Regions from separate parts of the Dyella sp. BiH032 genome, predicted to be linked through region 1. Evidence: predicted binding sites of a transcription regulator. Region 1 holds the regulator's gene; each other region holds the start of a gene.

Evidence for each region. The regulator HrcA, encoded in region 1, represses chaperone genes, less so after heat shock. The targets are predictions, from matches to a motif close to TTNGCACTCNNNNNNNNNGAGTGCNAA.
Region 2: a site for HrcA is predicted at 1,927-1,953, ahead of groES (co-chaperone GroES). Genes of this name have one in related genera too.
Region 3: a site for HrcA is predicted at 1,632-1,658, ahead of rpoH (RNA polymerase sigma factor RpoH). Genes of this name have one in related genera too.

Annotation. Positions count from the first base shown of each region.
Region 1 is NZ_CP134867.1:2,448,678-2,451,948, reverse strand. Features, by position in the region: gene dnaK (molecular chaperone DnaK) at 1-428, opposite strand, end outside; gene grpE (nucleotide exchange factor GrpE) at 584-1,111, opposite strand; gene hrcA (heat-inducible transcriptional repressor HrcA) at 1,193-2,254, opposite strand; gene recN (DNA repair protein RecN) at 2,424-3,271, shown strand, end outside.
Region 2 is NZ_CP134867.1:4,784,443-4,787,713, reverse strand. Features, by position in the region: gene RKE25_RS21150 (TlpA disulfide reductase family protein) at 47-1,060, shown strand; gene RKE25_RS21145 (cupin domain-containing protein) at 1,082-1,504, shown strand; gene cutA (divalent-cation tolerance protein CutA) at 1,465-1,791, opposite strand; gene groES (co-chaperone GroES) at 2,034-2,327, shown strand; gene groL (chaperonin GroEL) at 2,379-3,271, shown strand, end outside.
Region 3 is NZ_CP134867.1:877,868-881,138, reverse strand. Features, by position in the region: gene RKE25_RS03870 (response regulator transcription factor) at 1-658, opposite strand, end outside; gene rpoH (RNA polymerase sigma factor RpoH) at 745-1,602, opposite strand; gene RKE25_RS03860 (hypothetical protein) at 1,964-2,281, shown strand; gene ung (uracil-DNA glycosylase) at 2,341-3,045, opposite strand; gene RKE25_RS03850 (response regulator) at 3,042-3,271, opposite strand, start outside.

The sequences.
Region 1 (3,271 bases):
ACGGTGATCACGGCTTCGGTCACCGGCTCGCCGAGATAATCCTCGGCGGTCTTCTTCATCTTCATCAGCACCTTCGCGGAGATCTCCTGCGGCGCCATCTTCTTGCCGTCGGCGGTGGCGACCCACGCGTCGCCGTTGTCGTGCGCGACGATGCCATACGGCACGATGTGCAGGTCCTTCTGGACCTCGGCGTCGGTGAACTTGCGGCCGATCAGGCGCTTCACCGCGTAGAAGGTGTTCTTGGGATTGGTCACGCTCTGGCGCTTGGCCGGCGCGCCCACCAGCACTTCGCCGTCCTTGGTGAACGCAACGATCGACGGGGTGGTGCGATCGCCTTCCGCGTTCTCGATCACCTTGGTACTGCCGCCATCCATGATGGCGACGCAGGAGTTGGTCGTACCCAGGTCGATGCCGATGATCTTGCCCATGTCTGTGCTCCGAAAAATGCGTTGCGGCCCCGCGGCCGCGCTGTCTTGTCAAATGGGGCCCGGCCCTTGCGATTCAACGTGCCGGCGAGCCCTCGTAGTCGGTTCTGCAGCCATCGGCACGGGCGCGTTCAGCCGCCGGCCGATGGATGGCGCTGTCAATCCTTGGCGACCGCGACCAGCGCCGGCCGCAGCAGACGATCGTTCAACACGTAGCCCTTCTGCAGCACACTGACCACCGTGTTCGGCGCCTGCCCCGGGGCCTCCACCATGCTCACCGCGTGATGGCGCTCGGGATCGAGCGGCTGGCCCAGCGGATCGACCTGCACCAGGCCATTGTTCTCGGCGATCTTCAGCAGCGACTTGAGCGTGAGCGCGATGCCCTCGCGCACGCTGGCCACGTCGCCGCCCTCCACTGACAGGCCCATTTCCAGGCCGTCGTAGACCGGCAGCAGCTCGTTGAGCAACTTCTCGTTGGCGAAGCGGCGCGCCTGTTCCAGGTCGCGGTGCAGGCGGCGGCGCTGGTTCTCGATCTCCGCCTTCTCGCGGAGCACGGTGTCGCGCAACTCCACGTTGGCGGCTTCCAGCTCGGCCACCCGGGCCTTCAAGGCCTCCAGTTCGGCTTGCGCGTCCGGCGCGGCGGCTTCGGGCGCCCCATTGGGCACCTGCGGGTCGTTGTTCTGCATGAAATGCTCCAAAACCAAAACATGGCCGGCACGCCGTGCCGACCCCCAACAATATGCGGGAAACCCCGCCTCCCGGGCGGGTTATAAGGCCGTGGCGGCGCGATTCAAGGCGTCGCTCAACACACCGGCCGTCGCCTGCACCACCGGGATCACCCGTTCGTAGGCCATGCGGGTGGGGCCGATCACCCCGACCGCCCCCAGAACACGCCCCCGGGTGCCGTAGGTGGCCGTGACCACGCTGCAGCCGTCCAGGGCGGCAAAACCCGATTCCTCGCCGATGAACAGCCGCACGCCCGGCGCCTTGGCGCAGACCTCCATCAGTTGCAGCAGCTCGTTCTTCTTCTGGAACGCCTCGAACAGCTCGCGCAGGCGGTCCAGGTCGGCCAGTTCCGCATAACCCATCAGGTTGGTCTGGCCGCTGACCAGCACGTCGTCGCCCTCGGCCTGCGGCGCGAACGAGGCCGCCGCCAGCTCCACGGCGCTGGAGAGCATCCGGTTCAGCTCGCTGCTGGCCTCGCGCAACTCGCGTAGCAGGTGCGCGCGGATGTCGTCCAGCCGCAGGCCGGCGAAGTGCGTATTGAGGTAATTGGCCGCCTGCTCCAGCTCCCCGGCCTCTAGCGACCTGGCCAGCTGGATCACGCGGTTCTGGACCTGGTTGTCCGAGAACACCAGGATCACCAGCACCCGGGACCCGGGCAGCGCTACGAAGTCGATGTGCCGCAAGGGGAAATCCGCCTGGCGCGGGACGGTGACCACGCCGGCGAAGTGGGTCATGGCCGACAGCAGGCTGGACACGTTGCCCAGCAGGTCGCGGGTGGTCGTCGGGCCGGCGGGCAGCTCGCGCTGCAGGCGCGCCATGTCCTCGCGGGGCAGCGGCTGCAGTTCGATCAGGCTGTCCACGAACAGGCGCAGGCCGCGCGGCGTGGGCACGCGCCCGGCGGAAGTATGCGGGGAAGCCACCAGGCCCGCGTCTTCCAGGTCCGCCATGATGTTGCGGATGGTGGCGGGGCTGACGTCCAGGCCGGACGAGCGCGACAGCGTGCGCGAGCCCACCGGCTCGCCATCCGCCAGGTACTGCGCGATCAGCGTGCGCAACAGGCGTCGCGCGCGGGCATCCAGGTCGTGGCCGAGGGGTCGAGGCATGCGCTGTGGCAATCCGTGAGACGCGTAAGAAATAAGGTTTGGTCCGGCAGTTTGCAAGAAATCCGCCCCGGCGGGTGCCGTTTCCAGGGCGGACACAGCCCCGCCCGGCATGGCTCCTGCCCGCCGGGTTCTGCCTTTACAATCCACCGACTTTTCAGCGCGCCACCCCATGCTCACCTCGCTCTACGTCCGCCATTTCGCAGTTGTAGAAGAAGCCGAGATCGCCTTCGGCCCGGGCCTCACCGTCGTCAGCGGCGAGACCGGCGCCGGCAAATCCCTGCTGGTCGATGCCCTGATGCTGCTGGCCGGCGGCCGCGCCGACAGCGGCATGGTCCGTGCCGGCAGCGACCGCGCCGAACTGGCCGCCGAGTTCGACCTGGCCGCCCTGCCCGAGGCCCGCGACTGGCTGCGCCGGGAGGAACTGGACGAGGAAGACGGCAGCTGCCGCCTGCGCCGCGTGATCCGCGCCGAGGGCAGTTCGCGCGCCTGGATCAACGGCCGCCCGGCCAGCGCCAGCCAGCTGGGCGAGCTGGCTACCCTGCTGGTGGAGATCCACGGCCAGCACGAACACCAGGCGCTGCTCTCCCGCGCCCACCAGATGGCCCTGCTCGATGCCTACGCCGGCCACGACGCCCTGTTGGACCAGGTGCGTGACAGTGCCGTGCAATGGCGCGACGTGGGCGCCCGCATCCGCAAGCTCAGCGGCGGCGAGGACCGCGAACAGCGGCTGGAGCTGCTGCGCCACGAGAGCGCGGAACTGGAACAGTGGGCCCTGCCCCCGGCGGAACTGACCGAGCTGGAAGCCAGCCACAAGCGCCTGGCCAATGCCGGCCGCCTGGCCGAAGGCGCTGCCGGCGTCGCGGAACTGATCGACGGCGACAGCGAGCTGGCGCTCAACCGCGCCCTGGCCCGCGCGCATGCCGAGCTGGACAAGCTGGGTGCACTGGACGACCGCCTCGCCCCGCTGCTCGAACTGCTGGACAACGCCGCCATCCAGCTCGGCGAAGCCGCCGATGG
Region 2 (3,271 bases), 2.3 Mb from region 1:
GACCACGGCGGCGCGAGCATGCGCTCTCCCCCACGGAGCCACGTCCATGTCTCGTTATGTTCTCTGGTGTTGCCTGCTGTTCGTCCTGTCGCTGAGCCCGGCCTGGGCCGAATCCGGCCAGCAGCGCGCAGAAGCCGCCGGCAAGAGCTTGATCGGCAAGCCTGCGCCGCGCGTCACGCTGAAGACCATCGATGGCCAGACCATCGATCTGGGCGCGCTTTACGGCAAGCAGGCCGTCTACATCAAGTTCTGGGCCACCTGGTGCGTGCCGTGCCGCGAGCAGATGCCGCATCTGGAGAAGACGTTCGCCGAGGCCGGCCCGGACCTGGCCGTGATCGCGGTCAGTGTCGGCTTCGACGAAACCATCGAGGACGTCCGCAAGTACCGCGAGGAGCTGGGCCTGAAGATGCCGCTGGTGTTCGATGACGGTTCCCTGGGCGAGGCTTTCCATCTGCGCGTGACGCCGCAGCATGTGGTGATCGGGCGCGATGGGCGCGTTCTCTACATCGGGCACGAAGCGAATGCAGCGCTGGACGCCGCGCTGCTGGCGGCCCGCACCACGCCGGGCCAGGTCGGGGCCACCGCGACCGGCGCGAAAGAAGAGGCGCACTACGACGTCGGCGACCGCGTGCCCGCTTTCGAGGCCGCCATGCTGGATGGCACGCATCTCTCGCTGCCGCAGGCCGGCCGCCCGACGGCGCTGGTGTTCCTGTCGCCGTGGTGCGAGAGCTATCTGGCCACCAGTCGGCCGGGCCTGGCGCAGAGCTGCCGCGCGATGCGCGAAAAAGTCGGTGCCCTGGCGTCGTCCGGCGCCAAGGTGCGTTGGATCGGGGTGGCTTCGGGCCTGTGGGCCAATCGCGAAGAACTGGCCAAGTACCGCGACGAGCACCGCATCGGCATGCCGCTGACGCTGGACGATTCCGGCGCGCTGTTCCGTCGCTTCCGCGTGACGCACGTGCCTACCGTGCTGCTGATCGATGCGCAGGGTCGCATCGCCAGTCGCGTCGAGGAGGCCGGCCCGAAGCTCGAACAGGCGATGCGGGCTTTGTCGGCGCGCTGATCATCCACGCCGGAGTCAACCATGAAGACATGCGCACTCGCACTTTTCGCCCTCGCGCTCGGCATCGCCACACCGGCATCGCAGGCCGCCGAGGAACATTCCTTGCTGTCCGCCCCGCTGACGCAGGCACCGGGGCGCCTGCTCACGGCGCTGACCGTGACCTTCGCGCCGGGCCAGCAGTCGAGGCCGCACCACCATGAGGCCGACGCCTATGTCTACATGTTGTCCGGGCGGGTGCGCAGCCAGGTCGAAGGCGAGCCCGCGAAGGAATATGGCCCCGGCGAAAGCTGGTTCGAGCCGGCCGGGGCGCACCATCTGGGCACCGCGAACGTGAGCGCCACCGAGCCGGCGACGTTCCTGGTGGTGTTCGTCGCCAAGCCGGGGGCGCGGCTGAGCGTGCCGGATCAGCCTTCCGCGACGCCGGCGCGCACCCAGTCCAGGTAGGCAGAGTGGCCGTGTTCCACCGGGATGGCGATCAGTTCCGGCAGTTCGTAGGGATGCAGAACCAGCAGGCGCGCCTTGAGCGCTTCGAAGCGGGAGGCCGTGGTCTTGATGAGGAGCAATTCCTCGCTGTCGGTGGTGACCTCGCCTTGCCAGCGGTAGGTCGAGGCCACCCCCGGCAGGCGGTTCACGCAGGCCGCAAGCCGTTCTCCCACCAGGGTTTCGGCCAGCCGCGCGGCGCTGGCCGCATCGGGGCAAGTGCAGTAGCAGAGCAGGACGGGGTCGGTCATGGCCCCGCAGCCTAGCGTGGCGTGCCGGCCGGCGGAACTTGCCGGCGCTGCCCTTGAAAGCCCGCCGCGCCTTCCCCATTAGCCCTTCCAGCCTCGGGGCGAAGGCCCTTGCGGGGGATTCCTGCGTCGCTAGAATTGGCACTCACCTTCCGGGAGTGCTAACAGCGCCGCCAGGCGCCGTTCCGGGGACCACATTTTCCGTTTCATCTTTTCGTCCAACAAACCCAAGCTGGAGCCCAACCATGAGCAAACTGCGTCCGCTGCACGATCGCGTCATCGTCAAGCGCCTGGAGGAAGAGCGCGTTTCCGCTGGCGGCATCGTCATTCCCGACAGCGCCACCGAGAAGCCGACCCGCGGCAAGGTCATCGCCGCCGGTGCCGGCCGCATCCTGGAAGACGGCAAGGTCCGTCCGATGTCGGTGAAGGAAGGCGACGTGGTCCTGTTCGGCAAGTACGCCGGCCAGGAAATCAAGATCGACGGCGAAGAGCTGGTCTTCCTGAAGGAAGACGACATCGTCGCGGTGATCGAAGGCTGATCAGCCTCTCCCGCAACTCTTCTCCACTTACGCATTTGAAGGAATAAACACATGGCAGCTAAAGAAGTCCGTTTCAGCGAAGACGTCCGCGCCCGCATGCTCAAGGGCGTGAACACCCTGGCCAACGCGGTCAAGGTCACCCTCGGCCCGAAGGGCCGCAACGTCGTGCTCGAGAAGAGCTTCGGCGCTCCGACCGTGACCAAGGACGGCGTGTCCGTGGCCAAGGAAATCGAGCTGGCCGACAAGTACGAGAACATCGGCGCGCAGATCGTCAAGGAAGCCGCTTCCAAGACCTCCGACGTGGCCGGTGACGGCACCACCACCGCAACCGTGCTGGCCCAGGCGTTCATCCAGGAAGGCCTCAAGGCCGTCGCCGCCGGCATGAACCCGATGGACCTCAAGCGCGGTATCGACCAGGCCGTGGTTGCCGCCGTGGAAGAGCTCAAGAAGCTCTCCAACCCGACCGCCGACGACAAGGCGATCGCCCAGGTCGGCACCATCTCCGCCAACTCCGACTCGGCCATCGGCGAGATCATCGCCACCGCCATGAAGAAGGTCGGCAAGGAAGGCGTGATCACGGTCGAGGAAGGCTCGGGCCTGGAGAACGAGCTGGACGTGGTCGAGGGCATGCAGTTCGACCGCGGCTACCTGTCGCCGTACTTCATCAACAACCAGCAGTCGCAGCAGGTCGAGCTGGATGACCCCTTCATCCTGCTGTACGACAAGAAGATCTCCAACGTGCGCGAGCTGCTGCCGGTGCTCGAGGGCGTGGCGAAGGCTGGCAAGCCGCTGCTGATCGTCGCCGAGGAAGTGGAAGGCGAGGCGCTGGCGACCCTGGTGGTCAACACCATCCGCGGCATCGTGAAGGTTGCCGCCGTGAAGGCGCCGGGCTTCGGCGACCGCCGCAAGGCGATGCTGGAAGACATGGCCATCCTCACCAACGG
Region 3 (3,271 bases), 1.6 Mb from region 1:
AGCCGGTGCCGCGCACGGTGCGGATCAGGGGCGGCTGGCCGGTGCCGTCGATCTTGCGCCTGAGCCGGCCGATATGCACGTCGATCACGTTGGTGCCGGGGTCGAAATGAAAGCCCCACACGGCCTCGAAGATCATCGTGCGGGTCAGCACCTGGCCGGAATGGCGCATCAGGTACTCCAGCAGGCGGTACTCGGTGGGCTGCAGGGTCAGCGGCTGCCCGTGGCGAAAGGCCACGTGGCGCACCAGGTCCAGCTCCAGGTCGCCCACGCGCAGCCGTGTGTCATGCTGCGGCGGCTGGCCGCGGCGCAGCAGCACTTCCGCGCGTGCCGCCATCTCGTCGGGGGCGAAGGGCTTGGTGAGGTAGTCGTCGCCACCGGCACGCAGGCCGCGCACGCGATCGTCCACCTCGCTGAGCGCACTGATCATCAGCACCGGCGTATCGATCTTCTGCCGGCGCAGCGCCTCTACCACCTGGATGCCCTCCATGCCGGGGAGCATGCGATCGAGCGTGATCAGGTCATACGCCTGCGCGCTCGCGCGCGACAGGCCTTCGCGGCCGTCGGCGACCCATTCGGCGGTCATGCCGTGCACGCTCAGCTCCGCGACGATCTCGCGGGCGGTGACTTCGTCGTCTTCGATGACCAGCACGCGGGGCATGAATGGGACGTCCGGACGTCAGTGCTCGATGCGCAAAAACCGACGGCCCCAAGTGGGGCCGTCGACGATGGTAACGCTTCGATGGATCAGGCGGCGAAGAGGCCGCGCATCTTCTTCATCGCATTGGCCTCGACCTGGCGGATGCGCTCGGCGGAGACGCCGTACTCGTCGGCCAGGTCCTGCAGGGTCGCCTTGTCCTCGTTCAGCCAGCGGCGCTGGATGATGTCGCGCGAGCGGTCATCGAGCTTCTGCAGGGCCTCCGACAGGGTTTCCAGCTGATTGTCGGCCTGGTCCGCGTCGGCAATGTTGTCGTACGGGTCGGCGCCTTCATCGACCAGGAAGGCTTCCGGTGCCGGCTTGGCATCCTCGTCCGCGTCGGCCGGCGCCTCGAAGCCGACGTCGCGGCCGGAGAGGCGGGACTCCATCTCGCGCACCGTCGCTTCCGGCACGCCGAGGTCCTTCGCCACCATGCGCACCTCTTCGGCGTTCATCCAGCCCAGGCGCTTCTTGCTCTTGCGCAGGTTGAAGAACAACTTGCGCTGGGCCTTGGTGGTGGCGACCTTCACGATGCGCCAGTTACGCAGGATGAACTCGTGCATTTCGGCGCGAATCCAGTGCACCGCGAAGCTGACGAGGCGGACGCCCTGATCGGGGTCGAAGCGCTTCACGGCCTTCATCAGGCCGATGTTGCCTTCCTGGATGAGATCGCCCATCTGCAGCCCATAGCCGCTATACCCGCGGGCCACATGGACCACGAAGCGCAGGTGCGACATGACCAGCTTCCTGGCCGAGGCGAGGTCGTTCTCCTCGTTGTAGCGGCGCGACAGCGCCTGCTCCTCTTCCTGGGTAAGCACCGGGATCCGATGGACCGCCGAGATATAGGCATCCAGACTGCCGACGACGCTAGGAACCGGCAGGTTGGCGGTCACCAAAGCTTGAGACATGTATGGATCCTCCTGAGGTGGATTTCAGCTTAGCACTCCCACTGTGGGAGTGCTAAAGCGCCTGGGAGTTCCCAGTCGCCTTTATTGAACCGAATCGTACAGGAATGTCGGCCCATTGTCCAGGTCTGGGGATAGGCAAACGTAGAGGTTCCGGCCTCCAGACCCCGTGAACCAACGCGAGCAAAGCAAGCTTCGCGTAAGCATTACCCTACATTGCAAGGCGGCGACGACTGACAGACAACCTGGCGCGCAAAGGATTCCCATAAGCCGGCCCGGCAAGGGGGCGCCGGGTTTCGACCCGCGAGTCATCGGGTCCGCGGTCAGATAGCCCCTCATTTTCACCTGCCTTGAGGCGTGCCTTATGCGAATCGCAAAACTGTTGACCTTCGCCGTCGCCACGATCGCGGCGGGCCTTGCCGCCGGTACGGCGACGGCCAGCCCGAACTGCCCAGTCTGCCAGCAGGCTTACCTGAGTTGCGTCAATAAAGACCCTAATAATTCGGCCAATATCGCCGCATGCATGACCCAGTTCTCGCTCTGCCTGAGCTATTGCGGCGAGCCGGCAACGGCGGCTGCGCAGCGGGAATCATGGCTCGATGCCCGTAAATATCGCCCGGATCTTTCCACCACATCAATCGCTACCGCCCACCCCACGAGGCTGGCACCACTCGCCCCCTGATCTGCGACGTTGCCTCAAGGAGGCGCCTTCAGGGCGCCTTTCTTACAAACTCGCGCTGCTCAAGCGGCAAGCTCGCTGCGGGACGGCAGCGACCAGTCGATGGGAGCATGGCCGCGGGCCTCCAGATAGCGGTTGGCTGCGGAGAAATGGCCGCAGCCCAGAAAACCGCGATGCGCCGACAGCGGCGAAGGATGGACCGAACGCAGCACGCAGTGCCGGTGGCCATCGATCAGCTGCCCCTTGCGCTGGGCATAGGAACCCCACAGCAAAAACACCAGCCCTTCGCGCTCGCGGTTCAGCGCATCGATCGCCGCATCCGTGAAACCTTCCCAGCCCTTGCCCTGGTGGGAAGCGGCCAGGCCGCGTTCCACCGTCAGCACGGCGTTGAGCAGCAGCACACCCCGGTCGGCCCAGGGGGTAAGGCAACCGTGATCCGGCGGCGGGATGCCCAGATCGCGCTGGATCTCCTTGAAAATGTTCTGCAGCGACGGCGGCGGCGGAACGCCCGGGCGCACGGAAAAACACAACCCGTGCGCCTGGCCGGGCCCGTGATAAGGGTCCTGGCCCAGAATCACCACCCGCACCTTGTCGAACGGTGTGTGGTCGAACGCGGCGAAGATCTCGGGCCCCGGCGGATAAATGACCTTGCCGTGCTGCTTTTCAGCCCGCAGAAAAGCCGACAGCGCCTGCATCTCCGGCCGCTCCAGATAGGCGCCGATGCGCTCCTTCCACGAGGGTTCCAGCTTGACGCGGTTTTCGCTCATGCCGCCTCGTCGCGCTGGCGCAGATGCCGCGCCACGCGCAGCTGGAACAGGAGCTTGGTGATCAACAGCTTCTCCTCGATCGGCTTCTCGACCAGATCGTTGGCACCCGCCTTCAGCAAAGCCGCCTGGTTGGCGGGGTTTTCGTCCCCAGTCATGACCAGCACAGGGAGGCGCCCTTTGCCGTAGCCGTAATCACGCCGGATGCGCTCGAGCAGATCGCCACCGG